3 regions of the Mesorhizobium sp. FG116 genome follow, and region 2 is predicted to be linked to each of the others. Evidence: riboswitches for the same ligand, from Rfam matches in the RefSeq annotation. Region 2 holds a riboswitch; each other region holds the start of a gene.
What was found. Region 2 has a riboswitch for glycine ahead of ACODTY_RS22335 (D-amino acid dehydrogenase). Riboswitches for the same ligand answer to the same signal wherever they lie in the genome.
Positions count from the first base shown of each region.

Region 1: linked by a shared signal. The riboswitch ahead of glyA (serine hydroxymethyltransferase) and the one ahead of ACODTY_RS22335 (D-amino acid dehydrogenase) in region 2 are both predicted to bind glycine.
Region 3: linked by a shared signal. The riboswitch ahead of gcvT (glycine cleavage system aminomethyltransferase GcvT) and the one ahead of ACODTY_RS22335 (D-amino acid dehydrogenase) in region 2 are both predicted to bind glycine.

Region 1 covers NZ_JBMDKS010000047.1:1,626-12,125, reverse strand. Annotated here, with positions in the region: partial or broken gene ACODTY_RS22435 (branched-chain amino acid ABC transporter ATP-binding protein/permease) at 1-1,139, shown strand, start outside; gene ACODTY_RS22430 (ABC transporter ATP-binding protein) at 1,136-1,846, shown strand; gene ACODTY_RS22425 (ABC transporter ATP-binding protein) at 1,896-2,990, shown strand; gene ACODTY_RS22420 (ABC transporter permease) at 3,083-3,931, shown strand; gene ACODTY_RS22415 (ABC transporter permease) at 3,928-4,803, shown strand; gene ACODTY_RS22410 (ABC transporter substrate-binding protein) at 4,811-5,854, shown strand; glycine riboswitch at 5,975-6,061, shown strand; gene glyA (serine hydroxymethyltransferase) at 6,489-7,748, shown strand; gene ACODTY_RS22400 (GntR family transcriptional regulator) at 7,806-8,519, opposite strand; gene ACODTY_RS22395 (ABC transporter substrate-binding protein) at 8,888-10,500, shown strand, end outside.
Region 2 covers NZ_JBMDKS010000046.1:1,909-12,408, reverse strand. Annotated here, with positions in the region: gene ACODTY_RS22375 (phosphotransferase family protein) at 13-960, opposite strand; gene ACODTY_RS22370 (allantoate amidohydrolase) at 957-2,258, opposite strand; gene ACODTY_RS22365 (DeoR/GlpR family DNA-binding transcription regulator) at 2,233-2,985, opposite strand; gene ACODTY_RS22360 (ABC transporter ATP-binding protein) at 3,091-3,816, opposite strand; gene ACODTY_RS22355 (ATP-binding cassette domain-containing protein) at 3,844-4,527, opposite strand; gene ACODTY_RS22350 (branched-chain amino acid ABC transporter permease) at 4,587-5,591, opposite strand; gene ACODTY_RS22345 (ABC transporter permease subunit) at 5,666-6,532, opposite strand; gene ACODTY_RS22340 (ABC transporter substrate-binding protein) at 6,542-7,783, opposite strand; glycine riboswitch at 8,421-8,514, shown strand; gene ACODTY_RS22335 (D-amino acid dehydrogenase) at 8,652-9,911, shown strand; gene ACODTY_RS22330 (GlxA family transcriptional regulator) at 9,952-10,500, shown strand, end outside.
Region 3 covers NZ_JBMDKS010000035.1:15,822-26,321, forward strand. Annotated here, with positions in the region: gene ACODTY_RS20990 (cytochrome b/b6 domain-containing protein) at 1-755, shown strand, start outside; gene ACODTY_RS20995 (molybdopterin-binding protein) at 757-1,548, shown strand; glycine riboswitch at 1,666-1,752, shown strand; gene gcvT (glycine cleavage system aminomethyltransferase GcvT) at 1,905-3,005, shown strand; gene gcvH (glycine cleavage system protein GcvH) at 3,012-3,380, shown strand; gene gcvP (aminomethyl-transferring glycine dehydrogenase) at 3,389-6,199, shown strand; gene ACODTY_RS21015 (tetratricopeptide repeat protein) at 6,250-6,720, opposite strand; gene ACODTY_RS21020 (type II secretion system F family protein) at 6,849-7,811, opposite strand; gene ACODTY_RS21025 (type II secretion system F family protein) at 7,813-8,775, opposite strand; gene ACODTY_RS21030 (TadA family conjugal transfer-associated ATPase) at 8,780-10,198, opposite strand; gene ACODTY_RS21035 (CpaE/TadZ family protein) at 10,195-10,500, opposite strand, start outside.

The sequences.
Region 1 (10,500 bases), on a different contig from region 2:
CTTGCGCGGGGATGGCGGCTATCAGCGGCAGCCTCTATGCCATGTACACAAGCATTGTGGCTCCTTCGCTTGTGGGCATTTCGTTGGGGACCGATGCGGTCATATGGACCGCGCTGGGTGGCCGCGGAACACTGCTCGGACCCATCATCGGCGCCATAGTTGTCAACGTCGTCGGGCCGACACTTAACGCGCAGTTTCCGTTCGTTTGGCAGCTGTTCCTGGGCGTTGTTTTCGTAACTGTGGTGACAGCCGCTCCACGCGGTCTGCTGCCGTTCCTCGCGCGTCCGTTTCTTGGCCTCAATCGCCGGGAGGCGAGTGGCGTCCAGCCCGGAACGGTGTCTGCGAAACCCGGCACGAAGGCCAAGCCGACCGGACCCAGAAACCATGGGCATGCTCTTCGCCTAGAGGGCGTGACCAAGAGCTTCGGAAGCTTGGCCGTGCTCCGAGGTGTTACTTTGAGTGCTTCCCGCGGGGATTTGCTGAGCATTGTGGGGCCAAACGGAGCTGGCAAAACGACGCTGATCCGCTGCATCGCGGACGGAGTGGAACGCACTTCCGGAAGCATCCACGTAGACGGCACCGAAATCGGATCGAACGACCCGCAGAAGATTGTGGCATTGGGGGTCGGCCGAAAGTTTCAAACCGCGAATGTCTTTGACAGTTTGACGGTGGCTGATTGTTTGCGGTTGGCCCAGTGGAAGGGCCAGATGCCATCTCTGGCCAAGAAATCAGATGCGCTCTCGCTGCCCGACTCGGTTCGGCTGGTGGTCGAGGCGACCGACTTGGCATCCCATCTCAATGACCGCGCTGGTTCTTTGAGCCACGGCCTTCGCCAGGCACTCGAGCTGGCGATGGTCTTGGCGCTCGAGCCCACCGTGCTGCTCCTCGACGAGCCAACGGCTGGCCTGACAAAAGAAGAGCGGAACAAAATTGCCGTGGTTCTTGAGAAACTTCGATCATCGAGCGAGTTGTGCATTCTGCTAATTGAGCATGACTTTGACTTCGTAAAGCAAATCAGCAGCCGGATGGTTGTATTGCATCAGGGCGAAATTGTCCTCGACGGCACGGTAAGCGAAGTGGCGGGATCGGATCTCGTGCGATCGATTTATCTCGGCCATGCGAAGGAAGAGCAGCCATGACCGCGATCTTGAAAGTGGACCAATTGCGGGGCGGATACGGCTCGACTGAGGTTATCCACGGTCTGTCTCTTGAACTCCGGCGTGGGCAGATTTTTTCCCTCATAGGCAAGAACGGTATGGGGAAGTCCACGTTGTTGAAGCTTCTCCTCGGCTTGCTTGCTCCCACAAGCGGAAGAATAACGTTCGACGGTTCCAACATCGCGGGTGAGACGCCAAACGCGATCATCGCCCGCTCGGTGGCGTACGTACCCCAGGACCATGCCCTCTTCCAGGATTTGACCGTCGAGCAGAACCTGCGTCTGGGCGCCCTCGCAATTCCAAAAGCTGACTTTCAGGAACGGATCCGGACCAGCTTTTCGTACTTTCCATTTCTGAGGGACCGATTGAAGCAGAAAGCCGGCACCCTTAGCGGAGGCGAGCAGAAGATGCTGCTGCTTGCGCGGGCACTGATACCCCGGCCGAAACTTGTCCTCATCGACGAGGTCTCCGAAGGCGTGCAGCCAATGGTCGTGCAGCGCATGGGCCAAGTTCTAAGCAACGCTGCGAAGGTCGACGGGATGAGCATTCTGCTCGTGGAGCAGAACATTGAATTCGCTCTCGGGCTCTCGGATCGGTTCGGCGTGATCAATCAAGGAAATCTGGTCGAGCAGGGGGACCCGACCGAAGCCGGGGTCAGGCAGAAGGCGGAGGCGCATCTGACCATCTGACTGGCATTTATAGCCCCTAGTGACGCGCCGAAGACCGGGAGGAGAAGGTATGTTGATGCGTAACGAGCAAGACACAGCGGTCGTAGAGATACGGAGGGTTTCCAAGTCATTTCGCTCGCCGGAAGGGTCCACGATCCATGCCGTTTCCGATCTGAGCCTCTCTATTCCGGCGGGACAGTTCACAACCCTCCTGGGTCCGTCGGGCTGCGGCAAGACGACCCTGCTGAGAATGATCGGTGGCTTTGAGGAGCCGAACAGCGGCAGCGTCCTGATTGATGGCGTCGAAATGACCTACAAGCCGCCCTATGAGCGGCCAGTAAATACGGTTTTTCAGCAGTACGCCCTGTTTCCCCATATGACCGCCGCGGAAAACATCGGCTACGGCCTCAGCGTGGCTGGCGTTTCGCGGTCTGAGATCAGTCGACGAGTCTCCGAAGCTCTTGAGTTGGTCAGGCTCGCCGATTTCGGCAGTCGCTCAGTCCGCAAGATGTCGGGCGGTCAGCAGCAACGAGTGGCGCTGGCGAGAGCGCTCATTCTCAGGCCGAAAATCCTGCTCTTGGATGAACCGCTCGCCGCGCTCGATCGGCGCCTCCGTAAGGACATGCAGTTCGAGCTCAAGAAGCTTCAGCATGAACTGGGCATCGCTTTCCTGTGCGTCACGCACGATCAGGAGGAAGCGCTTGCCATGAGCGACCAGGTTGTCGTGATGAACCGGGGGCGCATCGAACAGATCGGCACCCCCTGGGATGTCTACCAGAAACCCAAGACCCGGTTTACCGCAGGGTTCGTCGGCGAGATGAACTTTCTGCCCGCGGTGGCGCAATCGACCGACGGGTCCCAAACAAAATTTGAAACGGGAGACGGCACATCGCTCTTCGCGGCTGCGAGTGATGCTGTCGCCGGACGTTCCTACGTTCTGGCGCTGAGGCCAGAGCAACTCCGTGTGACGAGCGCCCCTCCGGCCGTCGGCCTCGAAGGTCGCGTGGTGGAAAGCATCTACCTTGGCACCAGCACCAGAGTCGAAGTTCAGGCTGCTGGCTGCACGATCCAAGCCGCGTTCGAGGGAGGACGGGCCACTTGGGTGCCGGGTGAGACGATCCACCTCGCGTATGAGCCCTCGGAAGTGCTGGTGCTAACGCCATGACCGCGACCGCCGACCATTTGGGTCCGTCTACGGAAGCTGCTGCCTCACGCCGGGGCAAATGGAAGGGCCCCGCCCTAACGCTAGGTCCCGGCATGATCATGTTGCTGCTGCTGTTCGTGGTTCCGGTCTCGCTCGTCACGATCTACAGCGTTCTATCCCGCGACACATACGGCGGGGTGGTTTGGTCTTTTAGCCTTCAGGCATACGAGAAACTGATCGGCATACCGGACCCCGATGAGCTTCGGGACACCTGGGACTTCATATATCTCGGCGTCATCCTGAAATCAGTAATCCTCGGCGCGGTGACGGCAGTGTTGGCGTTGTTGGTGGGCTACCCTGCTGCGTTTTACATAGCACGCTGCGACCACAAGAAGAAATATTTTCTCCTGTTTCTTGTGACCGTGCCGTTCTTTGCGAATGCGCTTATCAGGATGTACTCATGGATACTGATATTGAGGGGCGACGGTATCCTCAATCATACCTTGATGTACCTCGGTATTATTTCCCACCCACTTCAGATCATATACACGCCGTTCGCGGTGACAGTAACCATGCTCTATCAGTACCTCCCGTTCATGGTGCTGCCGCTCTTCGCTTCGATCGAGAAGCTTGATGCCACATTGATAGAGGCGTCGCTCGATCTGGGCGCCAAGCGCTCGACAACCTTCCGGCGTGTCGTTCTCCCTCTGACCCTGCCGGGCGTTATGGCCGGCCTGGTGTTGGTTTTTGTCCCGGCGATGGGGAACTTCGTCGCGCCCACCCTCATAGGCGGCGGCAAGGACCTCTATCTATCGACGCTCCTCGCTCAGTCGTTCCTCTTGGCGCGCGACTGGCCGTTTGGGTCCGCCGTTGCAACTTTCCTATCGGTCATCGTCGTCCTGTCGCTTCTCGCGCTTGCGCTAGCGGATCGGCGGAACGCTGCAAAAGGAGCCTCGGCATGACCAGTTGGATGAAGGCTGGGTGGCGGCTGCTGGCTGCGCACACCTGGATATTCTTTCTTTTCCTCTATGCCCCGATCTTCATGCTGATCGTTTACTCGTTCAATTCGAACACCGTCAGCATGATGACCTGGAAGGGGTTCACCTTCGATTGGTATCTGCGGGTATTCGCCAACCTGGGGCTGATCTCTTCCGACCGCACCTTCCTTGGCTCCGAAAACCTGCAGCTCTACTCCGATCCTGCACTCGGCCGTTCGTTGAACAACAGTCTCATCGTGGGCTTCAGCGCAGCCAGTCTGGCCACTGTGATCGGAACCCTGACGGCACTTGGCCTGGATCGCTATAAGTTTCGGGGCAGGGCGGCCTACCAGAGCTTCCTTCTCGTTCCGATAGTCATTCCGGACATCGTTCTCGGGCTGGCGTTGCTCATCTTTCTGTCAGCGCTCGCTTTCCCCCTTGGGCGAGTTTCGGTGATCCTGTCGCATACGATTTTCCTCTCGTCCTACGTCACGATCGTCGTTGGCAGCCGGCTGGCGGGTATGGATCGTACCTTCGAGGAGGCTTCGGCAGATTTGGGTGCCAGGCCGCTCACGACGTTTAGACGGGTGACGTTGCCTCAACTGACGCCCGCCCTTGTCGGCGCTTTCCTGCTGTCGCTCGTCATATCGTTCGACGATCTCGTCATTGCTTTCTTCACCTGCGGCGTGGGGTCCACGACGCTGCCGGTATTCCTGTTCAGCGCGATCAAGCGGAACGTTTCGCCAGAAATCAACGCCGTCGCCTGCCTGATGATCGTCGTCTCGATGGCGATCGTAGCCCTGGCGCTGCTTGTGCGCCGACCGACCTTGGAAAGCTCAACAAAAGAAGGGAACTGACATGAGAATGGCCAAAGGACTCGCACTGTCGCTGCTCGTGGCGGGTGCTTCCGTAATGAACGCGCAGGCACTTTCAGCTGCGGAACTCAATCTCTACAACTGGACGGTCTACATAAATCCAGAGATCCTCTCGGATTTCTCGAAGGAGACGGGGATCAAGGTCAACCTGGATAACTACGGCACCAACGAGGAGATGCTGGCCAAGATCCAGGCTGGCGCAACTGGCTACGATATCGTCTTTCCGTCCGTCCACATGCAGGACATCATGACCAAGCTGCAGCTTCTGCAGCCCGCAGGACTGAAGACGCTCAAGGGCTATGACAACATCGACCAGAAGTATTTTCTGTCGAAGACCGACGCCGACCACGACATCTGCCTTCCCTACAATCGTGGCACAACGGGGCTGATGTACAACAAGAAGCTAATCGGGGGCACCTCTGTCGACACGTGGAAGGTCGTGTTCGATCCGCCTGCCGAACTGCACGGCAAGATCGCGATGCTCGACGACGTGCGCGAGACGATCGGCGCCGCCTTGATGTACAACGGTTTTCCGATCAACTCGACCGACCCGAAGCAACTGGCCCAGGCTCGAGACACCATCTTGAAGGCGAAGCCCTACTGGGCTGCCATGCTCACCGACGGCATCGGCGACAAAGTGATCAACGGAGACTTCGTAGTCGCGCAGTGGTGGTCCGGCACCGTAGTCCAGACGATGGACACGAAGCCTGACGATATCGGGTACGCCATTCCGAAAGAAGGAACCAACGGTTTCCAGGAGGACATGTGCCTTCTCGCCAGCGCGCCGAATGTCGACAGCGCGAAACGGTTCTTTGAGTACATGATGCGGCCGGAGGTCAACGCCAAGAACACAAACTGGCTGCGCGGCTGGTCGACGAACAAGGCGGCTCTTCCGCTCATCGATCCCAAGCTGACCTCGAACACGTCGATCTATCCGAACGACGAGATCTTCAAGCGCCTCCAACTGCTTCGGGACGTGGGCGACAAGATCACCCTGTACGACAAGATCTGGACCGACGTTAAGGCTCGCTGATTGCAGCGAAGGATCGGGCGGCCGTTAAGCGGCCGCCCGAATTCCGGCAGCCCAATCGTGGGAGCGCAGGCGAGATTCCGACCACGATATAGACCCCTTCGTCAGAGGCAGACCCAGCCTCGAGTGTTTGCGGGAGAGAACAGCGATAGCTGCTGCCGAAGGGGAAATCGCCCGACATCTCTCAGGCAAAAGAACCGCTGACAGAAGGACAACTCTGGAAAGTCGGGGCTAGCCCCGCCGAAGGTGTAAGCGCTGCTGACAGAGTCACGGGGCGCGAGTCTCTGAGGCCTCAGACAGAGGGGCACGAAATCGACCGTCAGCAGCGGTGGGCTCGTGCGGCTCTGGAGAAGACGCGACGGGCGAAGACACCAAAGACCGATCTGTTGAAACTGCATGATGTCGCGGGTGATCGTGCCGGCGTGTTGGTGGGCTGGCCGATGTCGCTGGCTACGTCCTGCAAATCGTCGGTCCAGACAGCTGCGAAACTTTCGCCGCCGGTACCCTACATCGACACTCATCCTCCGCTCACAGCTGGATTGCTCTCGCCTTTCGAAATATGGCGATCCTTCAGTCAACTATCTTGGCGTTTTTCACTCGACTAGACCAAAGCAAGCACTCGAAACAAGAGGCGAAAATGAAACGCTATTATAATCTGACCGATGTCGCAATTGATACTGCTATCAAGCGGGAGCTCGACCGACAGCAGCACCGGATAGAGCTCATTGCATCGGAAAATATTGTCTCTAGTGATGTGTTAGCTGCACAAGGGTCGGTCCTCACCAACAAGTATGCAGAGGGTTATCCGGGTAGGCGGTACTATGGCGGATGCGAGTTCGTCGATGCGGTTGAAACTCTAGCAGTCGAGCGGGCCAAGGCATTGTTTGGTGCGACGTTTGCGAATGTTCAACCGCATTCGGGCGCCCAGGCCAACCAGGCGGTGTTTCTGGCTTTGCTTCGGCCGGGCGATCGGATAATGGGCCTTTCCCTGGCCCATGGCGGCCATCTTACCCACGGCTCGCCTGTGACCATGTCCGGCAAGTGGTTCGACGCGGTGAGCTACGAGGTTCGCCAGTCCGACCAACTCATCGACTATGCAAACGTTCGAGCGCGCGCGATCGAGAGCAAGCCAAGACTGATCATCGCAGGCTCGTCGGCCTACCCGCGCTCCATAGACTTTGCGGCCTTCCGGCGGATCGCTGACGAGGTGGGAGCGTATCTGATGGTCGACATGGCCCACTACGCGGGCCTCATCGCGGCCGGGCTGTATCCACATCCTCTGCCGTATGCTCACGTAGTGACGAGCACGACGCACAAGACCCTCCGAGGACCTCGGGGAGGCATGATCCTTACGAATGACGAACGTCTTGCCAGAAAGATCAACTCGGCTGTCTTTCCCGGCAATCAGGGCGGCCCGCTTATGCATGTCATCGCAGCGAAAGCCGTCGCTTTCGGCGAAGCATTGCAACCTGGGTTCAAGGACTACGCAGCACGGGTGATCGACAACGCCAGAGCGCTCAGCGATGCGCTGACAGTCGGCGGTCTCAACATCGTCTCCGGCGGCACCGACAGCCACATGGTGCTCGTTGACCTGCGCCCCAAGGGCGTGAAGGGCCGCGATGCCGAGGATGCGCTCGGACGCGCCGGCCTGACGTGCAACAAGAATGCAATCCCGTTCGATCCGGAAAAGCCTGCAGTCACGTCGGGAATCCGGTTGGGCACGTCAGCCGGCACGACGCGCGGTTTCGGAGAACCCGAGTTCAGATGCATCGGCCAGTTGATCCTGAAAGTCACCGAAGCGTTGGCTGAGAAAGGTATGGAGGGCGATCCTACACTCGAGAGTTCCGTGTTGGGCGAAGTCCGCGAGCTCTGTCGGCGATTTCCGATCTACGGTTGAGCGCCGACCGAAATTCAATCTTGATGCTCTGACGTGGCCGAGTGGCATGTTCAAGGGTCAGACCCTTTCACTCTCCGCGTCGCCCCGAAGCCATGAAAGGGCCGACTTGGGCTCAGGTCGGTCGAGTTGTAGGTCCTTCTCGACATGCCGCAGATGATTCAGCATCTCTGCCGCGGCAGCTTCACCGTCGCCGGATGCGATTGCTTTGGTGATGGTGCTGTGCTCATCCGGCGGGCAAGCATCCTCTCGTTCGGCGTGCAACAGGATCGCCAGGCATGTCAAAGCCTGAAGGCCCATCATCAGGCGGGTAACAACCTCGTTTCCGGCTAGTTCCGCCAGTAAAAGATGAAACTCTCCCGTCAACCGGACCAGTGTGCCACGGTCGCCTCGCGTGCGGGCGTCAAGTTCGTCTGCTAAGTGGTTCCGAAGCTTGGCGAGCCCTGCCTCAGTGGGAGCAGCAGCGAGTATGCGAACAACCTCGGGCTCCACCATCTTTCGTACGGCGAGGATATCGCGCGTCTGCTTCCTGGAGGGAGAAGCGATCGTTGATCCCACGTTCGGCAATTTCACTATAAGGCCATCCTGAGCAAGCCTCGCCATAGCTTGTCGAACCACCGTACGGCTTACATCGAACGCAGCTGCGAGTTGGTCTTCGGTCAGGCGTTCCCCCGGCCGCATGCGCTGTTCAAAGATTGCCTGGACGATCCGGCGGCGTATCTGCGCCTCTGACTTTCCGTGCGATTTTTCAAAACGTGGAAGTGTGTTCTCCACGGCCTGTCTCCCAACTTCAATCCGGACAGCCAGCAGGGCGACGGTTTGCCCCTCGGCCTATTCACTCGGCTCACTGACCTATCTGCAGTCAACAACCACCGATTGGCACTCCCGATTCCCGTACCTTTTATAGGTCGGACCGGGGCTTTGAAATTGCGCAAATACCTATTGACAAGCCAAAGCCCTCATTCCACACTTTCATTGTACACAATCACCGGACTCAATGGAAGCCGGAAAGAAGCTCGACAGGGGAGAGAGTGAATTTCGACTGTAGCGGGACGATGCGTCTCGCGTGCACGTCGTCATGCGCGCTTCCCTAACAACAGAGACGCCGAGATCCGTAGCGTCCATTTCAAGGGGAAAGAGAAATGTCATTTCGGCCAATACAGGATCCACATGTTGAAGCGACCGGGCTCACTGGCTTCGTGACGATGTCGCGCCGCTCCGTCGTCGCGTTGCTGGCGGGAACTTTCCTTGCCGGCTCGATGATTGGTTCGGGTCCAGCCTTCGCGCAGGATGCGAAATCGACCCTGGTCGTGGCGGGTCCGCGCACGCCCGAATCTTTGGATCAGGAATACCCGCCGACCGAAGCCGTTCATGAGGTCAGAAGAAACGTTTACGAGCGGCTTCTGGGCTACGCCAGCAAGGAAGACGGCGGGATCAAGTACGAGGACTTCAGCAAGCTGGAGGGTGCCCTCGCTGAAACTTGGGACCTGGCGCCGGACAAGAAGTCGATCACGTTCCACCTCCGCAAGGGCGTGAAAAGCAACAAGGGCAACGAACTGAACGCCGATGCCGTCATGTGGTCGTTCGAGCGCGGCTGGAACACCAAGGCCAACTTCTACTGGTACATGACGCAGATCCTGAAGATCACCTCCTTCGAGGACTCCTTCAAGAAGATCGACGACTACACGGTAAAGGTGAGCATTCCGAACCCGTCGCCATTGCTCGATCGCCTCTGGGTCAATTCGGACCTCGGCATCATCGACGCTGCCGAGCTGAAGAAGCACGTGACCGACGACGACAAATGGGGCAGCCGCTGGCTCGCCTCCAATTCCGCCTCGTTCGGCCCCTACTTCGTGAGCAAGTACAGCCCCGGGCAGGAGGTTATCTACGAGGCGAACCCGAACTACTACCGCGGCGAAGCCAAGATCAAGAAAGTGATCTTCAGGGAGATGCCGACGTCGGCGAACCGCGTCGCCGCGCTCCAGGCAGGTTCGGTGGACGTTGCCGAGTATCTTCTGCCGCGCGAACTGGCGCTGCTGGAGAAGGCCCCGGGAGTCAAGATCTGGAAGGTCTTCGGCAATTACATCCATCGCGTCGAAATGAACAACACGAGCAAGCCCTTCACCGATCCCAAGGTGCGCCAGGCGCTGAACTACCTTGTGCCGCGCGACGACATCCTGAAGGCCGTCTATTTCAATACCGCGCGGCCGACCAAGAGCCCGATCTCCGAAATCTATCCGGGCTTCACGGACGCCTACTTCACCTATTCGACGGACGTCGCCAAAGCAAAGGCGCTGCTTGCTGACGCGGGCTATCCTGACGGGTTCAAGACCGAGCTCGGTTATCGCACCGGCGACCAGATCGAGGAAGAAATCGCGGTCATCCTGAAGTCGGCCTTCGCCAAGGCCGGCGTAGATGTCACGCTATCGAAGCTGCCCGCCTCCACCCTGGTCGAGCGGTACACCAAAGGCGAGATCCCGATGTACTTCTTCAGGGACATGGCGATTGTCCCCGACGCGGCCTACGTTGCCAACCTCTGGCTAAACAGTGGCTCCCTGATCGACTACTCGCGCTTCAAGAACGACGAGGTGGACAAGGACATCAACGAAGGGCTCACCACCACGGACGAGGCTGCCCGCCTCGAGAAGATGAAGCGGGTGCAGCAGATAACCATGGAAAACGCCCCTTGGGTGTTCCTGTTCAATCCAGGCTACCAACTCGCGACACGGGCGAACGTAGGCGGTTTCTCCTGGTA
Region 2 (10,500 bases):
CGCTCTCGAATGTCACAAGCGACGTAACAAAGCTTCGGATTCTCGACTGTTGATTGCCGTCCGTGCATGAAAGAGGCGCCAGGTTCCGTACTTGAAGAATTCTATGCCGGCGCGTTTCGACGTCACGGCTCGTATCACTCCCCAAAGGCCCCACATCAGATCGTCCACCGCCCCGTAAAGCCGGCATCGATTGTAAAGGCGCTCATCGAAGTGGCCTGTGTACCGCTCGAACGCTTCGCGAGCATCGTAGTCGAAGCAATAAACTTCGTTGACAAGCGCACCCACGTCGAACCAAGGGTCGTTGTCCCCGGCTAGATCGAAGTCAACAAGGCGAACACCTTCGCCAAGCATGATGTTTGAGGCGATTCCGTCATTGTGGCAGAAACGGAGATCTATGCCCGAGGCAGTTATGGCTTCACGCGCCAGCTCGGCAAACTCGACCAAGCGTCCCGTGTCGTCAGGAAGCGGAGCTCGGACAGTTTTTGCTTCACGCACCAACTGCCCAATACGTTCGAATGGATTGAATCGCTGGCCGACAAGGCCGCTCTGATGGAGACGCTTCTTGGCATCCAACACCGCGGCCATCACATCGATATCCTGCAGGTCTCCAACCTTTGCCGGACGCCAGGGCGTGGGTAGATAGTCGATAATGAGCCCGGACGCGGAAGCAAATTGGACTTGCGGTGCAACCCCGCATTCAGCCGCTTTGCGGGCCGCCGCAGCCGCCCAAGGTACGACGTCGTTCGCCATTTCCTCAAGCCGGAGCTTGAGGAACAAGCTGGAGGAATTCGGGAGATCGACGCGGACGCAATCGGAGGCTACCGCGCTATGCGTGGGCGAGGCGATCGGCGGCACTATAGTGATACAGAGGGGCTGACGACCGGATGGAACAAGTGCCTCAGCCAGAAGCCCGGCGCAGCGCTGCTCTATCTCAGAAACTGCGTTAGAACCAAGTGTCACGCTATCGCCCCTGCAGCTCGTATTGCGGTCTCTGGCAGCCCGTATGCCCGACACAGGCGATCGGCTGCGGCGAGCAGCACCGAGACGCCAGCTTCCAAGTGTTGGTCACTGGTGAATTCTGCTTCATTGTGAGCGATTCCATTGACACTTGGGATGAATACAAGTCCTACGGGACAACGGCCCAGCAAACTCAGTGCATCATGTCCTGCAACTGTTGCCATCCGCATGACCGGGACGGACGCCACCTTGGCGCAATCTTCCACAAGATCGCTGAGTGGACCCGCCAACGATCTGATTGGCCGCGTCGACTTCGACACGATGTCGACAGCCACCCCGGCGCGCTTTGCTGCGTCTTGAATTTCGTTCCAGGCGACTTCTGTGGCTTCAATTAGAACGTTGTCGTCCGCGGATCGGATTTCCAACGACACATCCCCTCTGGATGCCACTACGTTAGAGGAATTCGGTTCTACCGCTATTCTTCCGACCGACGTATGGACGAGCCCAGGCCAGCGGCCCGCCAATTCACGAATTTCCGCGACAAGATATGCCGCTGCCAATAGCGCATCTCGCCGTGAACTCATCCTCGTTGGACCGGTGTGAGCGCGCTCGCCAGAAAACGTCACATCGATTTTGGTGGCGCCCCAGTTGCTGGTGACAACGCCGATGACTTTTGATGCTTCCTCTAAAATCGGGCCTTGCTCAACGTGTAGTTCCAGATAGCAGGCTGGAATCGGTGGCGGCTCACTCTCGCCCAGATAACCGATGGCAGACAGCGCCTGGGCGAGCGTGACGCCGTCGTCATCAGCGCGGGACAGGGCATATGCGACATCGTGGCTTCCCGCAAAGGCTCCACTTCCAAGCAGACTTGGACGAAAGCGCGCGCCTTCCTCGTTGGTCCAGTTGACCGCGCAGAAATTTGCGTTGAAAAGCACCCCCTCATTGCATCTGTGCTGCAGCGCCACACCGATGGCCGCGGCTGCCGCGACTCCCACCGCGCCATCGAACCGACCAGCAAAGAGTTGGCTGTCGAGGTGCGACCCCATCATGACCAGGGGCGCGGCGGGATTCTGCGACAGGATGAAAGTACCAAACTGGTTGCCGACGCTGTCGGTTGTTACGATCGCACCCCCGCTGCTCAACGCTCTTGCAAATAGCCCGCGCGCCAAGCCATCGGCCGGAGTTCCGCAGAGACGACTGACACCACCGTTCGGTAGCTGTCCGCATTCGGAAAAGCTGCTGAACAGATCGTAGAATATCGGCATTGCGTGCCAGTCATTCGGTAAGGATGCGAATTTCATTTTTCTTGAAGATGTCCTGGAACATTTTTGGTGGGGGCCGCTCACTAACAACGGTCAAGCGATCCGAGAATTGATATGTACATATGTTTGCTTTTCGTCCGAATTTACTTGAATCCACGAGCACAACGACATCTCTTGCCTGCCTCAACAAGGCCTTTCGCAATACAGACTCGTGCTCTTCGTAGTCCATCCACCCGTGTTCGAGGTCACAGGCGCCGATGCCCACAAAAGCGATGTCGAAGAAGAAGCGCTTCGCATATCCGACCGTCTCGTAGCCGACTAAGGCATTGTCCTGCGGTCGCAACGTCCCGGGCGTAAGTCGCACAGTGCTTGGACCATGCCTAAGCAGGGACGCGGCATCCAAGGAATTGGTCGTTACTGTCAGGCTCGGACCAATCAGGCGTCGCACAAGCGCAAGCGTCGAGGTTCCGGTGTCGACAAATATCGACATGTTCTCCCGGATCAGTCTTTCGGCGATTACCGCTATCTGGGTTTTCTCTCGCTGGTTGACTTTGCAGCGTTCTGCCAGCGGCTGTTCCTTATCGAGCCGCAGACGCACTGCCCCCCCATGGATGCGCCTCAGAAGGCCACGCTCCTCGAGCGCTTTCATATCGCGTCTTATGGTTTCCTCGGACACCTTCAGCGCTGTGGCCAGTTCAGCGATGCTGGCTCGACCTGTAAGATTAACCCTTGAAAGAATCTCTTGGTGGCGATGATCAGTAAGCACTACCCCGTCCTCCCTCACGACACTCGACGGGATCGAGGGAGCACCAAACCGCGATGATCCGCAAGACAGGTACGCCTCCCGGCGGAGGAGAGAAGCATCGGCATGTCAGGCTATCCCGGCGTATTCGCTGATCAATGCCTGGTCGTGCTTCTTCTGCGGGTCGACCTCATGGGTGATCGCGCCCTTTTGCAATATCAGGACGCGATCTGATAGACTGGATAAAAAGTTGAGATTTTGCTCGACGAGCAGGATGCTCAGGTCGCTGTCTTTCCTGATTGTGAGCAGAGTCTCGACAATCTCATCGATAATCGACGGCTGGATACCTTCGGTTGGCTCGTCGAGCAGAACGAGTTTTGGATGAGCACAAAGGCATCGGGCAAGTGCCAGCAACTGCTGCTCTCCACCGGACAGTGCTCCGCCCGGTCGAGAAAGATATGCCTTGAGCCTTGGAAAAGTGGCCAGTACCTCCTCAATAAGGTCTTTATCCGGCTGCTTCGATAGGAGACATCCCATTTGTAGGTTCTCCAACACCGTGAGATTGGAGAAGATCTCGCGCCCTTGTGGAACAAATCCCAAACCGGCCCGCGCGCGCGCCGTCGTAGACGCATCCGTGATATCACGTCCGGTAAAGACAATCTGTCCGGCGTTCGCCGGCAAATACCCCATCAAGGAGCGCAGGAGAGTCGTCTTCCCCATTCCGTTATGCCCGAGAATTCCAACAAACTCGCCGGCCTGCACAGAAAGCGAAATATCCGTCAAAATAGGCACTCGGCCGTAGCCAGCACGCAGGCTATTGACGCTTAGGATCGGCTCGGTTGTCTGGAATTGCATCGCGTCGGCTCCAATGCGTACGGTCGGTCATGTAGCCTGTTTACCGAGATAGACGTCACGCACCCTCTGGTCGGACAGCACCTGATCGACGTCGCCTTGGACGAGGATCTTGCCTCTGTTGAAAACAGTCACCGTTTTGGCAATCTTGCGAATGAATGGCATGTCATGCTCCACGACAATGAGAGCATGCGTCTTGTTAATCTCCCGGATCAGCTCGGCGGTGCGAGCAACTTCCTCCTGGGTCATGCCAGAAGCAGGTTCGTCCAAAAGGATGAGCGTCGGGTCTTGCGCCAGCACAGTTGCGATTTCGACCCATTGGCGCTGGCCATGCGCCAATTGTCCTACAACGCGCGAGGCAATCGTTGTCAAATGCAGTCGCTCAAGTGTCATCGCCATCTTCACTCGGGCCTCGGCAGCAGAGCGACCTCGTTTGGCAGCGACGAAGACGTTTTCGGCCACGGACAGGCCATTGAAAACGTTCGCAACTTGCGTCTTGATTCCAACGCCCAGCCTGGCGATGGCGTGGGGGGCGGCGCCGGTAATGTCGACGCCGCGGAACAGAATCCTGCCCTCGGTAGGGGTGAGTTGGCCGGTCAGCATCTTGAAGAACGTGCTCTTGCCCGCACCGTTTGGGCCGATAAGACAACGCAGTTCCTGCTCGCCAAGCGTGAAATCGACATTCGACACCGCCGCCACGCCTCCGAAGCGCATCGACGCCCCGCAAGCCTGGACGAGCGCCGAACCGCCGCTGTCACTGGTGCCAACTAGCTTCACAGCTTGATTTCCCCTGCAACCTTGTCGAGCGCATTGCCGGACGGTGAATTCTGCATTTTGCTATTCGACCGGCTGCGCTCGAGAAGCTGATCGACGATTCTTCGTGACGTAGGAAGGAGGCCTTGCGGGACCAAAAGTACGAAGCCAATCAATACGACTCCCAGGCCGAGATTGGGATCGACAGTCTGCTGAGTGCCTCCGACTATGAGGAGAGACTGAACAATAATCGCACCAATCATCGGTCCTACTAGAGTGCCCACGCCGCCGATGAGCACGAAAATGATGACTTGTGCCGACATCTGCAGAGCGAATACCGGGGGGCTGATGAAGCCGCTCCAGTTTGCGTAGAGACAGCCCGCAAGCCCCGCAACACCTGCTGAGATAACGAAAGCGATCAGTTTATAGAGGCGCGTGTCATAGCCCAGGAGCTGTGCGCGCGTGTTGTTCTCACGGATGGCGACTAGAACGCGCCCGAAGCTGCTGGCCAGAAGCCCCCTCAGCATCACGTACACAAGGATCAAGGCTCCGATCGCTATGTACCAAATCCACTCCGTATCGAGTTGATTGCCATGATCGCCTGGTAGATTGAGGGCTGGAATCGCCGGGATGCCGTTGAAACCTCCCAGCTCTGCATCACCAATGCGGTATTGGCTGCCGGAGGTTGAATTGACCAGTTGAAAAATGATGATGGAGACCGTCAACGTGACAACGCCGACATAGGCGTCGCTGACGCGGCCGTAGAACATGAAATAGCCAAGCAATAGCGCGAAGAAGGCCGGAACGAAGATCGCCAGCGCCACTGCGGGCGTGCTGTCGCCTAGATTGATGACGGCGACGGCATATGAATACCCTCCCAGTCCCAGGAATGCAGCCTGTCCGAAGGACAAGATACCGGCGTGCCCCCAGAGGAACCCCTGGCTTAGACCGTACATGGCCAGAGCTGCGAATCCGGTGAACTGAACCACCGCGTACAGGTCGAGCGCCCGCGGGACGGCAAACATTAGCACGACGCCGATGGCAACCGTACTCGCGACTCCCGCCCACGGCGGCAAACGGAAGCTTGACGACGAAACCCTCATAGCCAGCGCCTCAGAAAGCTACCGGTGATGCCTTGCGGCATCGCACGAATGAGAACAATTGCGGTAGCAAGAAGCGCAACGTCGCCAATGATCGGAGTGGTCAGAAAAGCCGTAATCTCGTTTATCAAACCGAACAACGTGGACGCCGTAGCCGTGCCCGCAACGATAGCCGGCCCCCCGCTCAGAACCGTAATGAACGAACGCGCCACATATGCGACGCCCATGCCTGGCGAGATGCCCGAGATAGGAGCCAGAACACCCCCGGCCAAGCCGGCAAGCGCTGCGCCCAATGAGAAAGTTGCCATATAGACGAGCCCCGGCGAAACCCCCATGGCCGCGGCCATGCCTGGGTTCTGCATGGTCGCCCGAAGGATAAGTCCGAACCTGGTTCCCAGCATCAGCATCATCATCAACACGACCAGCACGACCGCGGTAGTGATTATGATGATGCTATGAAGGCTGGCGCCATATCGCCCGATGTCGAAGCTTCCCACGGGGGACGACAATCCTCGCACTACGTTGCCGAAGAGGGTCGTGGACAAGCCAACCAAAGCGAGGCTGATGCCCCACGTGGCCAGCATGGTGTCCATCATCCGCCCGTAGAGGAACCTAATGATGCATCGCTCGAGGAGTAAGCCAATAAGTCCGACCACAATAGGTGGCAGTACCAGCATGGCTATCCAGATATTGACGCCGGCGTGGTTGCTCATCACCGCGGTGTAAGCTCCGAGCATGATGAACTCGCCGTGAGCGAGGTTGATTATGCGCATCATGCCGTAGATCACGCTCAAACCGAGCGTGATCAGAACCAGCGTCGCAACACCGGTAGCGACGTTAAACGCCAGCAGGGCTCCAAGGTCCACTGTCTTGCCTCAGTTTTCCGGAGTGAACTGCTTGTTGGTCTTTGGATTTTTTACGAGGTCGCAAGCACCGTTCGTGTCTGCCGGAAATGAATTTGGGAAAGTCTCCAGAATTTCCCAGCGACCGCTCTTCGGCCAAGCCAGATAGGTGTTGCGGATGCAATGGTGGGTACCCGGATCCATCGTGACCTTACCGGTCGGAGAATCGATGGTGAGGTTCGATTGCAATGCGTCGATGACTTTGTCGCGGTCCAGCGACCCCGCCTTTTTCACGGCCTCAGCCCAGAAAGTTACACCTTCATAGGTCGCTGTCGCGAGCTCGCTAAGGTCCGTGACGTCTTTTCCGTAGGCCGCCTGCATGTTCGCAACGAAGTCCTTGCTGGCTGGCGTATCGAGATCGTTGTACCAGGCGTAACAGGTGAGGATGCCGTCGGTCGTCGAGTGGTCCATCGTCGTGAGTTCGTCGCCAATGCCGAAAACGCTCGAGGCGAGATGGATTTTGCTTTTCATCCCTGCCGCATCCCACTGGCGGTAGAAGCCGGAATGATTGGCGCCGACCAGGGCGGACAGCACGAGATCCGGCTTCGCCTCCTGGATGCGACTGATCGCAGATGAAAAGTTCGAGACGTCGAGGGGGAAGAAGTCGGTCCCGAGGATCTCGCCGCCGCCATCGGCCATGAATTTCTTCATCCAGCTGGCCGTGGTGTGACCATAGTTGTAGTCGGCTGCGACGATGTATGCCTTCTTGCCCCAGTTCTTGAGGGCATAATCGCAAATATGATTGACCGTCTGAGCCGGTGTCGAGCCGGTGCAGAACACGTTGCGATCGCAGACACCACCTTCGTATTGCGTGTTGTAGAAGTACAGCATCTTGGCGCGATCCAATATCGGGCGAATGGCTTCGCGCGATGACGAGGTGATGCCGCCGAAAACAACGTCCACCTTCTCCTTGAGCGCCAGCGTCTGCGCGTATTGCGTATAGAGCTGGATGTTCGACTGCGTGTCGTAAGCGCTGAGCTGGATCTGCCTCCCCAACAGACCGCCGGCCTTGTTGAGTTGGTTGATCGCATACTCGGTCGTCTGAATCATACGCTTGCCTTCAAGCGCGAGCGGACCGGTGTTGTCGAGGAGACTCCCGAACTTGATCGGCTCCTCCGCAAGAGCGTTGCGGGCAAAGAACGGCATGGCGAGCGACCCGGCCGCTGCACCTGCTGCGATTTTCAAAACACTACGCCGCGTGGCAATTGTGGTCATTGTAGGCTTCCCCTTTTTCTGTGCGACTACGACCTCGCAAAAAATCCACAATTCCCACATTTCTGTCAATAGGAAGTAACAAAAATAACCGCAACGCCCTCTGCTATCCATTTAACATACTGATTTTATTTAATAGAATTCAATTCCTCACATAACTGGCAAAGCTATATGATGCCACAATTGTCACATCCCTTGACACATGGTGTAGCCCGCACTGTCGAGCAATCCGGCAGGGCAAGGCATGGCGGCCGGTTTGTGACTACCACTAGGTGCCAAGCTTAGGTTGTGGAGGAAACTTCAATCCAGGCTCTGTGTGCCGCACAAGTAGCCGGCAGGTTACTGGTCCTGCCAGAATGGCCTTCGTGTTTGATTTTGGAGGACCGCGGGTCGCGTCCGATTCGCCGACAAGCGACAAGGCCAATCGAAGCACAAGACGCGGAAGCGCTCGGTCCACGCGAGTTTCCTCGTCAGGAGCGCATCGCTTGGCCTCGGCTGCCATTGTCTCAGCTTTGAAATCCACCCTGTCGAGCTTCGGTGCACTCTAAGCACGACCTTGACAGCTTACCGTAACGACAGAATTCCCAATAGGAATATCACTTGACTGACGCTGTCCAACCCCCTATCCAACATCTGTCACAATGGCCAGACGGGAGAGCTCAGCGACATTGTCGTTGGCGCCAAAGGAGCAAGCTCCCCAGGAATCTCTCAGGCGGAAGGACCGTCTGGCCAGACAGTCTGGAGAGAAGCGTTTCGGCGCTCACCGAAGGGGACGTTGCCCAAGAGGCAGCGAAGCTCTCAGGTTAAAGGACAGATGGGGATCGAACGGGCCTGCTTCAGGCCTTTGATCCACTGTTCCGGGGAGTCTCCCATGACGAAAATTGCAATAATTGGAGCCGGCATCACCGGCGTTACAACCGCGTACTCTCTGATCAAGAGAGGCTATCGCGTCACCGTATTCGACAGAAATCGGTATCCCGGTATGGAAACGTCGTTCGCAAACGGCGGCCAACTGTCGGTGAGCAATGCCGAGGTTTGGAACCATTGGTCAACCGTGGTCAAGGGGCTGCGCTGGATGCTGCGCAGCGACGCGCCTCTGCTGATGAACCCCAGGCCCAACTGGCACAAGTATAGCTGGCTAGCCGAGTTCGCCGCCAACATCCCCCGCTATCGGGCGAACACCATAGAGACCGTCCGCTTGGCCCTGCTTGCCAGACAACGGCTCGTCGAAATCGCCGAAGCGGAGGCGATCGATTTCGACCACGTCAAGCGTGGAATCCTGCACATCTATCGGGACCGAAGCAGATTCGAGCGAGCGGGTCAGGTGAATGAACTGCTTCAGCAAGGTGGGCTGGCACGTCGGTCAGTCACCCCGCTCGAGATCAATGAAATCGAACCCGCAATTCGCGGAACCTACTACGGCGGCTACTATACCGAGGCCGATTCAACGGGCGACATTCATAAGTTCACGCGCGCCCTCGCGATGGCATCGCAGAGGCTGGGCGTTGATTTCGTTTCCGGTGCCGAGGTTGCCGATCTTTCGCTCGGAACTCGCTCGGTAACGGTGGAGCTGGCCAAGTCGGATAGTCGGCCGGGTGCCTACAAAGAGCATTTTGACGGCATCGTCATTTGCGCGGGAATTGAGAGCAAGCGGCTGGCCAAGCTGGCGGGAGACCGGGTGAACATATATCCGGTGAAGGGATATTCGATAACCGTCAATCTGCAATCCGATGTCTCCCAGGCGGCCGCCCCGTGGGTCAGTCTCTTGGACGACGATGCCAAGATCGTGACGAGCAGGTTGGGGTTAACGCGGTTTCGCGTCGCAGGAACTGCCGAGCTGAACGGAGCCAACAGAGACATCCGGGCCGACCGCATCCGTCCGCTTGTCGACTGGACGAGAACGCTCTTCCCAAATGTGGAGACCGACAGCGTAACGCCTTGGGCTGGCCTGCGGCCCATGATGCCTTCGATGCTGCCGAGGGTCGGGAGCGGCCGTCATCCCAGTGTATTCTACAACACCGGGCATGGTCATTTGGGCTGGACGCTGTCGGCTGCTACGGCAGAAGTGGTCGCGGCGAAGGTCGAGCAATCCATGCCTGCCGACACTCTGTCCTACGCGAAGGCGGCGTGATCGGTAAGCGCCGGAGTCGCTATGCCCAGGACAAAGCAGCATGCCAGTAGCTACCAAAGCCGCGCCTAGGTCATTTACATTTTACCTTTTGCCCGGGTTTTCGATCCGGGCATTTTCTTCGGCCGTCGAGGTCTTGAAACTCGCGAACGAAGTGCTCGGAAGAGCTGTTTATGGCTGGTACATCGTTTCCGAGGATGGACAGCCCGTGACGGCCAGCTGTGGGGTAAGTGTTGGCATCGACAGCGCTTTGCGAACCGAAAGAGAGAGGCTGCGGACATCAGGTGAGATTTCTGCAGCTATAGTATGCGGCGGAAGCGCCTATCCGTGTCCGGATAGAAAGCTCGATGCCTGGCTGAGAAGTTGTCGCGCGCGCAACATTAGTCTCATCGGCATCGGCAGCGGCATCTTCGCCCTTGCGAGAACCGGGCTTGCCGAGGGGTGTCGTTGTGCCGTCCACTGGGAACAACTTCCCCGCTTTTGCGAGGAGTTCCCCGGAGTTGCGGCCGTTCAGACCGCCTTCGAACAAGATGGAGATCTACACACCTGCTCAGGGGGAGACGCGTCCTTCGATATGCTGCTGCGGCTGATC
Region 3 (10,500 bases), on a different contig from region 2:
TATTTCTGCTGCTCAGCGGCCTGCAGATATTCAACGCCCGTCCGCAGCTCTACATCGGCGCGGAATCAGGCTTTACCTATGACAATACGATCCTTCGCATAGGCGCGGTCGACTCTCCCGAAGGACCTCGCGGCTTCACCGAAATCTTCGGTAAGCGATTCGATACCACAGGTGTCTTCGGCTGGTCAGGACCGCCCGGCCAGGAACGGCAGAGAGCCTTCCCTTCGTGGCTAACGGTGCCCTCCTATTACGATCTTGGCACTGGACGCGTGATCCATTTCTTTTTCGCGTGGCTTTTATCAATAACACTTCTCGTTTGGCTGGTGGCCAGTTTGCTCAATGGACATTTCAGGCGTGACCTCGCGCCTCGCGCCAGTGACCTGCGCAAGCTACCACGCGATATTGCCGACCATGTCCGACTGAGATTCCATCACACCCACGACTACAACGTGCTGCAGAAGCTCGCTTACGCCGGTGTGCTGTTCATACTCATGCCGCTGATGATCCTCACCGGCTTGACCATGTCGCCAAGCATGAATTCCGTGCTGCCGTTCCTGCCTGATCTGTTTGGCGGCCGGCAGACCGCGCGGACCATCCACTTCGTCGTGATGCTGATGCTGGTCGCGTTCTTCTTCATTCACATGGCGATGATCCTGGCTGCCGGCCCGCTTAACGAACTGCGCTCGATCGTCACCGGCTGGTATCGAACCGATCCACCCGCCCCCTCGAGGCCGAACACCAAGCGCGGGGCGTGAGATGGGTAAAATCATGCTCAACCGCCGAAAATTCCTCACAGCAGCCGGCATTGGCGCCTCCAGCGTCGCGCTCACGGGATGTGATGTCTTCGACAACCAACTGCGCATTGGTGCGCCACTGCGCAGCTTTCTCGAAAACGCTAACGATTTGACCTGGCATACGCAACGCTTGCTTGCCGGACGCGATGCCCTTGCGCAGGAGTTCACCGAGGCCGACATCCGCCAGCCTATGCGGCCCAACGGCGTTACCGCCCCGGATGACGAATTCTACAAGGGTCTCATGGCCAAGGATTTTGCCGACTGGCGCCTGGAGGTGGGCGGCTTGGTGGAAAAACCTCTGACGCTCACGCGCGATCAGATCCTCGCCATGCCCAGCCGCACGCAGATCACACGTCACGACTGCGTCGAAGGGTGGAGTTGCATTGCCAAGTGGACCGGCACGCCGCTCGCGCATGTGCTCGACGAAGCGGTGGTCAAGCCGGAAGCACGCTATGTCGTGTTTCATTGCCTCGACACCATCGACCGCAGCCTATCCGGCGAGATCAAATACTACGGGTCGATTGATCTCGTTGATGCGCGGCACCCGCAAACCATTCTCGCCTATGGGTTGAACGGAAAGCCGCTGCCGGTAGAGAATGGCGCGCCCCTGCGCGTTCGCGTGGAAAGGCAGCTCGGCTACAAGATGCCAAAGTACATCCACAAGGTCGAATTGGTATCTTCGTTTTCGTCGATCGGAGGCGGGCGCGGCGGGTATTGGGAAGACTACGGCTACGATTGGTATGGCGGCATCTGAGGAATAGTCGTCGCGAATTATGTCGGTGATAAAAACACTTAGGCCAGCATGTCGCCTGGAGGTGACAAGTCGTCGCGACTAGGCTATGGACTCACGCGTCGGAGGCTGATTTGGCCTCAACTGTTTGCGGGAGAGAGCAGCGAAAGCTGCCGCCGAAGGGGAAATAGCCCGAAATCTCTCAGGCAAAAGAACCGTAGGCAGAACGACACTCTGGAAAGTCGGGGCTTCGAAAACCCCGCGCCGAAGGTGTAAGCGCCGCCGACAGAGTTCCGGTTGCGCGAGTCTCTCAGGCTTCAGACAGAGGGGCACGGACTGGCCGCACGTTGCGGTCGATTTCGTGTTGTTCTGGAGAAGTCATGGCAGGCGATGAAGTAAGACACCTACCCCTCGAAGACTTGCACATTCAAGCTGGAGCGCGCTTCGGAGCATTTGCCGGCTGGCACATGCCGCTGACCTATCCGGCCGGCGTCATGAAGGAACATTTGCATACCCGCGATCATGCGGGCCTGTTCGATATCTCGCACATGAAACTGTTCGAGGTGCGGGGCAAGGATGCCGTAGCCTTGCTCGACAAAGCTTGCCCGCTGCAGGCGGACGCGCTCGCAATCTCGCAATCGAAATACACGCTGTTGCTCAACGAGGCCGCCGGCATCATCGACGACCTCATCGTCACGCGGCTCGGCGACGACCGCTTCATGGTGGTGGCGAACGCCGGCAACGCCTCCGAAGATGAGGCACATCTTCGGAAGCTGGCCGGAGGCCTTGCCGTCACGATTGATCCGCTCGATCGCGTCTTCCTCGCCCTACAGGGTCCCGATGCGTGGGCGGCACTGTCGCGAGCCGGCATCGAAACGGGCTCGCTCCTGTTCATGCATGGCATCGAACCGCGCGAAAACTGGTTCATGACCCGCTCCGGCTACACAGGCGAAGACGGGTTCGAGGTCGGCCTTCCGGAAAAGGATGCGCGCGAGCTTGTAACCAGGCTTCTCGGAGACGATCGCGTGGCATGGGTCGGCTTGGCAGCCCGCGACAGCCTGCGTCTTGAGGCCGGCTTGTGCCTGCATGGCAATGACATCACGCCCGAGATCAATCCGGTTAATGCGGGCTTGATGTGGGCCATTCCGAAAGAAATACGCGTCTCGGGCAAGTTCGTCGGCGCGGATGCGCTGCGGGCGGTTTTGGCGCGCGGCCCACTTCAAAAGCGGGTCGGCCTGAAGGCAGAAGGTCGGCAGCCGGTGCGTGCGGGGGCAGCACTGGTAGATGCCGAGGGCAAAGCCGCCGGACATGTGACTTCCGGCGGCTTTGGCCCTTCGACCGGATTTCCGGTTGCAATGGGGTACGTCGCCGCTCCGCTTGCCGCCAACGGCACCCAAATTTTCGCAGATGTGCGCGGCACCAAGGTGCCGCTCACCGTCCACTCCCTTCCGTTTTTTCCTCATCGCTACCGCAAAGGATAAATCCTCATGGCAACGACGTATTTTACCGAAGACCACGAATGGCTCCGCGTTGAAGGAGACGTGGCAACGGTCGGCATTACCGACTACGCGCAGGAACAGCTTGGCGATATCGTGTTCGTCGAAATCCCTCAGGTCGGCAAAGGCCTTACAAAGGGCGATACCGCAGTCGTGGTCGAATCGGTCAAGGCAGCATCCGACGTCTATGCGCCTGCCGACGGTGAGGTGACGGAAGCCAACGAAACTCTGGGCTCCGACCCGGCTCTCGTCAATTCGGCCGCCACCGGCGACGGCTGGCTCTGGAAGATGAAACTTTCTAACAAAAGCCAGCTCGACGGCCTCATGGATGAAGCCGCGTACAAAGCCCATATCGGCTGAATGGTGGCATCATGACAACGGCACCTTACCCTTTCACGGCCCGCCACATAGGGCCGGGCCCGGATGACACTCGCGCCATGCTTGCCACGATCGGCGTTCCGTCAGTCGAGACGCTGATCAGTCAGGCCGTGCCTAACTCGATCCGGCTGGAGAACCCGCTCAACCTGCCTGCCCCCGCCAGCGAGGCGGATGCATTGGCCGAGCTATCGGCGATAATGGCGAAGAATACCGTTCTCAAGAGCTTCATCGGCACCGGCTATCACGGCGTCAACGTGCCGCCCGTGATCCAGCGCAACCTGTTCGAGAACCCCGCCTGGTACACGGCCTATACACCCTACCAGGCAGAGATCAGCCAAGGCCGGCTGGAGCTTCTCTTCCACTTCCAGACACTGGTGACGGAGTTAACCGGCCTGCCGGTAGCGTCGGCTTCGCTTCTGGACGAGGCAACCGCCGTCGCTGAAGCCGTTGGCATCGCCTGGCGCTTCCACTACGGCAAACGGCCAAACATCATCGTCGCCGGTTCGCTGCATCCGCAGGTTCTGGATGTCGTCAAGACGCGCGCCGAACCACTGGGCATCAAGGTAGAAGGCGATAAAGCCGACGAACAGACGGCTGCTGTCATCGTTCCGTGGCCGGATACGTTCGGTGTTTTTGGCGATTATGCAGATATCGTGGACAAGGCTGCGGCGGCCGGCGCGCTGGTCATTGCGGTTGCCGACCCGTTGGCGCTGACGCTCGTCGAAGCGCCAGGCAAACAGGGAGCCGACATCGTCGTCGGCTCGATGCAGCGCTTCGGCGTTCCGATGGGCTTCGGCGGACCGCATGCTGCCTATCTCGCTGTCTCCGACAGGCTGACGCGGCTTATTCCGGGACGCCTCGTTGGCCAGTCGGTCGATGCCCATGGCCGCCCAGGCTACAGACTGGCATTGCAAACGCGCGAGCAGCATATCCGTCGCGACAAGGCGACCTCAAACATCTGCACGGCGCAGGCACTTCTTGCCAACATGGCGGCCGCATATGCAATCTGGCACGGGCCTTCGGGTCTGCAAGGCATTGCAAGCCGTATCCACGCTCTTGCTGCCAGCCTCGCTGACGGTCTCAAGGCCGCAGGCTTGAGTGTGGTGGGTGAAAACCGCTTCGATACAGTGACGGTTGAGATCAAAGGCAAGGCCGCGCAGATCGCAAAGGAAGCCGAAAAGGGTGGTCGACTGCTGCGCGCTATTGATGCAGATCGTATCGGCATCAGCTTCGACGAGACGTCGAACCAAAACGATGTCGCTGCGATTGCTGCATTGTTCGGAGCCAAGGCGGGAAAATCTTCCAGCACCATGCCCGGAAAGCCGCGCGGCAAGGAATTCATGAGCCAGCCGGTATTCCATGAGAACCGTTCGGAAACCGACATGATGCGTTTCCTGCGCAGACTCGCCGACAAGGATCTGGCGCTTGACCGCGCGATGATTCCCCTCGGCTCCTGCACCATGAAGCTGAACGCAGCCGCTGAAATGATGCCGGTTAGCTGGCCGAGTGTCGCGAACCTGCACCCGTTTGCGCCCAAGGCGCATTCGACAGGCTATCGCGAAATGATCGACCAGTTGGAAGGCTGGCTCTGCGAGATCACCGGTTTCGACGCCGTGACCCTGCAGCCGAACGCCGGCAGCCAGGGCGAATATGCGGGCCTGCTTGCCATTCGCGGCTACCACCTTTCGCGCAATGAGGGGCACCGCAATATCTGCCTGATCCCCTCCTCCGCACACGGCACCAATCCGGCCAGTGCGGCGATGGCGGGCATGTCGGTGGTTGTTGTTCGTTGCACCGAAGATGGCAACATCGACATCGAGGACCTGAAAGCCAAGGCTGCCGCCAACGCGGCCAATCTGGCGGCGTTGATGTTCACCTATCCCTCGACGCACGGCGTGTTCGAGGAAGGCGCGAAGGACATCTGCGCCATTGTCCACGAACATGGCGGCCAGGTGTACTTCGACGGCGCCAACCTCAACGCTCTGGTCGGCCTTTCCCGCCCCGGCGACATCGGCGCCGACGTCTGCCACATGAACCTGCACAAGACCTTCTGCATTCCGCATGGCGGCGGCGGTCCAGGCATCGGACCGATCGGGGTAAAGGCACACCTTGCGCCTTATCTGCCCGGTCATGTGACCGAAGGCTCGGCACATGCCGTGGCTGCCGCACCATTCGGAAGTGCTTCCATCTTGCCAATCACATGGATGTATATCCGTATGATGGGTCCGGACGGGTTGAAGCAGGCAACCGAAATGGCCATCCTGTCGGCCAACTATCTGGTGGCGCGTTTGGGCAACCACTATTCGGTTCTTTACCGGGGCCGCAGCGGACGCGTCGCGCATGAGTGCATCCTCGACACCCGCGTACTGAAGGAAAGCTCGGGCATTACTGTCGACGACATCGCCAAACGGCTTATCGACTACGGTTTCCATGCACCGACAATGTCATTCCCGGTCGCGGGGACATTGATGGTGGAGCCAACCGAATCCGAGCCGAAACGCGAGATTGACCGTCTTTGCGAAGCGTTGATCGCGATAGCTTGCGAAGCCGAGAAAGTGGAAAAAGGCGTGTGGCCCAAGGACGACAATCCCCTCGTAAATGCCCCACACACAGCAGCCGAGGCGCTGGCCGGCGATTGGAAGCGTCCCTACTCGCGGCTTGAGGCAGCCTTCCCCGCCGGGGACGCCGACACCGGCACCAAATACTGGCCACCGGTCTCGCGCATCGACAACGTCGCGGGCGACCGCAATCTCGTCTGCTCCTGCCCGCCGGTTACCGAATATCTCGGTGCGGCCGAATAATTGAAAAAGGCCGGCGCTATGCGCCGGCCTTCTTCACTCGCCCCCGCGATTTATGCCTTGTCGAGCAGCGCCAGATTGGCATCAACGACCGTGGTATCGGCCATGGCATTGCGCGCCTCAAGAAAAAGCGCCCTCGCCTTCTTCTTATTTCCGCGCAACAGTTGCGAATAACCCATGTTGTTGATGATCTGCGGCTTGCGGCCGGCCACCTTCAAGAGTTGATCATAGGCACGGTCGGCAAAGTCGAAGCGGCCAAGTTGATCGTATGAAGCGGCAAGACCCATCCATGCCTCGGCGTTGTCCGCCTGCAGTTCAACCGCCTTTCGGAAGTGCTTTTCTGCAAGTCCGTAGTTGCCATCACGGAACTGGGCCTTACCAGATGCAAGATCGGACACCTCTACGCTTTCAGGCATAGCGTCGATCGCAGTCGTCTTCGTCGCGTCTACAGAAGTTGTCGTACAGCCTGCCAGTGCGATGGCGGCAACCATCGCAGCCGTTGCCATGAAAAGTCCGTGACGCATGCCCCTGCCCCAATCGCCCGCTTCGGCGGGTCGTTTTCGTATCGTATATTAGAGGCGAGCGATTAAACTTCGGTGCCAAAGTGCGCGCAGATTAACACGCCCTGCAAAGCGCGCATTAACCATCCAACTTACTGTGAAGTCATCTTCACGATGATCGGTATGATTGCGATCATCAGCACCACAGGCAGAATGCACACGGTGACCGGCACCGACATCTTTGCGGGAAGCGCATGCGCCTTTTCTTCGGCAAGGGACATGCGCTTGTGCCGCATTTCGTCCGAGAACACCCTGAGCGCCCCGGACAGGCTGGTTCCGAGTTCTTTCGACTGTTGCAGCAAGGTGGCGAAAGAGCGCACTTCATCCAGGCTTAGCCGGTCCGACAGCGCCTTCAGCGCATCGTCCAGACTGCGCCCGGCGCGCAATCCCAAGGAGACAAGCTGCAGGTTCTGGCTGAGCGACGGATAGGTGTTTGCAAGCTCGCGCGATACCCGTTCGATCCCTGCTTCCATGCTCATACCCGCATCGGAACACACGATCATGAGATCCATGAAATCCGGGAACCCGTTGCGGTATTCGCGGGAGCGCTCGCGGATTTTCTGGCCGAGCACCAAGCCTGGAAGGAAATAACCTGCTGCGCCCGACATGATCACCAATGCCCAGCGGCTGGTGGCCGTGGCATCGGCGTTGGCCAGCCATTCATTGAAGATGAATGCGGCCAGTGCCGCGCCTATGAAACAGCAGAATCGTATCAGGAAGAACATGCCTGTGGCGCGCGGGTCCATATATCCGGCTTGGATAAGCCTCATGCGCAGTCGCGCAACATTTTCCGGATCGCTGCGGGCGTAAAATTCCTGCGCAGTCCGCGCCGCTTTTTCGCGCACGGCACTCGTGTTTCTTTTGGGTGCCGGTTCGTTCTGCTGCTGAGGCGTCTTGTCTTCCACGCGCAGCCTGCGCTTGACGTCGTCACGATTTCCCTTCGCAGCTACCAATGGCCAAACCACCGCCCCACCGCCCGCGAGAAGCAGCAGAGCCGCCACCGGCATCAGGGATGTCGGTCTCAACAAGGCGAGGAATTCCACGAAGCTTTCCATCTCAGAACTTGAAGTTCGACATTTTGAACATCATGGCGTTGCCCAGCATCAGCCAGAAAATGGTTCCCCCGATCAGGTACCATGTCATGGGTTCATCCCAGACGTCACGGTAGAACTCCGGCATCATGACCATGATGCTGGCGAACAGGAGCGCCGGCACCGCCGTCAAGATGTAGGCTGACATGCGGCCTTCGGTGGAAATGGCGCGCACCTTGCGGCGCAACTTGCCACGTTCGCGAATGGTCGCCGAAAGCCCGTCGAGGATCTCGCGCAGATTGCCGCCCGAACTGCTCTGGATCGCCACCGCCGTCACGAAAAGCGGGAGGTCTTCGTGGCCGACGCGCTCGAAAAGCGCGTTCAACGCCGAAACCAGATCGGAACCGAATGTCACCTCGTCGGCAATGACGCCGAATTCTGTGCCGATCGGATCGGGCATTTCCCGCGCCACCATGGAAATCGCAACCGGCACGGGATGCCCTGCCTTCAAGCCGCGCGTGATCAATTCAAGGGCCTCGGGCAACTGGATGCCGAAGCGCTTCAAGCGGCGCTTACGGAGCGACTGCAAGGCCATGACCGGGATGATGGCGGCAGACACCACGAACAGGCCAAGACACCCCAACAGCGGCAGCCCTTTGGAGAACGCCACTACACCAATCCCGAATGCAATCGCCGAGGTGATCGACAGGAATTTGCGCGGCGGCATGCGCAAGCCTGACTGCAGGCGCAGCGCGCGAAACCTTGCCGGCGAAAACAGCGAAGCGCCGCCCTCTATGCCGCGTTCCTTGCGCAACTGGATCAGCACCTGTTCCTGGCTGATCTTGCCCGACTGGAGCTTCATGCGCCTGTTGATGGCCGTGCGCTTGTCCGCCCTTCCGGCAAATAGCAGGTAGCACGCCTCGGCGATCATGATGCCGGCGAGCGCCGCCGTTGCATAAACTACATAGATCGCCGAAAAGCCTTCCATGCGGCTACTCCTGCGGCTTGCCCGGCTCGAAGTACTTGCCGGGAAAATCTATCCCCATGGCGCGAAGGTCCTCTAGGAAACGCGGCCTGATGCCCGTCGCTTCAAAATGCCCAAGGATCTTGCCGTCGGGCTCGATGCCGGTGCGGACGAAGCGGAATATTTCCTGCATCTGAATGACGTCGCCTTCCATGCCGGTCACCTCGGCGACGCTGGTCACCTTGCGCTTGCCGTCAGACAAACGCGTCAACTGTACGATGATATCGAGCGCGCTCGATATCTGGCTGCGAATGGACTGCACGGTCATCGGCATCCCGGTCATGCCAAGCATCTGTTCGAGACGCGCAATCGCGTCGCGCGGCGTGTTGGCGTGAATGGTCGCCATTGAACCTTCGTGGCCGGTGTTCATGGCTTGAAGCATGTCGAAAGCTTCTTCGCCGCGGCACTCACCGAGAATGACGCGGTCGGGTCGCATGCGAAGCGCGTTCTTGACCAGATCGCGCTGCTTCAACTCGCCCTGCCCTTCGACGTTGGCCGGACGCGTTTCCATTCGCGCTACGTGAGGCTGCTGCAATTGCAGCTCGGCCGCATCCTCGATGGTGATGAGGCGTTCGTCTTCAGGAATGAAGGCCGACAGGGCATTCAGCATCGTGGTCTTACCGGTGCCGGTACCGCCCGAGATAATGGTGGTCTTGCGCGCATTCACGGCAGCCGCAAGAACCTCCGCCATATTCTGGGTAATGGCGCCGAATTCGACCAGTTTGTGCAGGCCAAGCTTGTTCTTGGAGAATTTTCGGATCGAGACCAGAGGTCCATCGACCGCAATCGGGCGGATGGCGGCGTTGAAGCGCGAACCGTCCTGCATGCGCGCATCGACCATCGGCTGCGATTCATCAACGCGACGACCGACGGCCGCGACGATCTTGTTGATGATACGGAGCAGGTGCGCCTCATCCTTGAACGGAATGTGGACCTGCTGCAGCTTGCCCTTGCGCTCGACGAAGCAGTTGTGATGGCCGTTGATCAGAATATCGTTGATCTCGGGGTCCTTCAGCAGAGGCTCCAGCGGCCCCAGCCCAACCATCTCGTCAACGATATCATCAACCAGAGCGTCCAGTTCAGCGACGTTGATCGCCATGCGCTCATGGCGCGTCTTTTCCGAAACGAAGTCGTGCACCTGCCGACGCATCTCTTCTTTAGGCAAACGCTCGAGCGCCACGAGATTGATCTCGTCGAGCAGCATGCGGTGGATGCGCACGCGGGCGTCGAGAACCTTGTCTGCACCCTTGGCAGTCGCCTCGGATTTCGGAGCGGTCGACTTGCGCGTCGTTGGAATGACGATGGCATGGCTCGACGCCGGAATTTGTTCGACCGGACGCTCGGAACGCAGATCGCGATTTTGCAGCGTGGAAAAACGGCTGCTCATCCGGCCTTCCTTTTCAGCAGCCCTTTGCCGATCCCAAACAGGGATCGTGTTTTCTGGGGCGCGGCGGCGACCTCTTCAGGCAAGATGATCTTTTTCAGGTCCTGAATGACATTGGCGTTGGGATCGATCTCATGCAAAGGCACCCCGCGATCGACCGCCTCGCGTACCAGCCGGTAGTTGTTGGAGATACCGCCGACAAAATGCTCGCCAAGTATCTCCTGCACGTCGGCCTGCTTGATGCCGTTGTCGAACATCTTCTGCTCGAAGCGGTTTACGATGACGTTCGGCCTGACTTCCTTGCC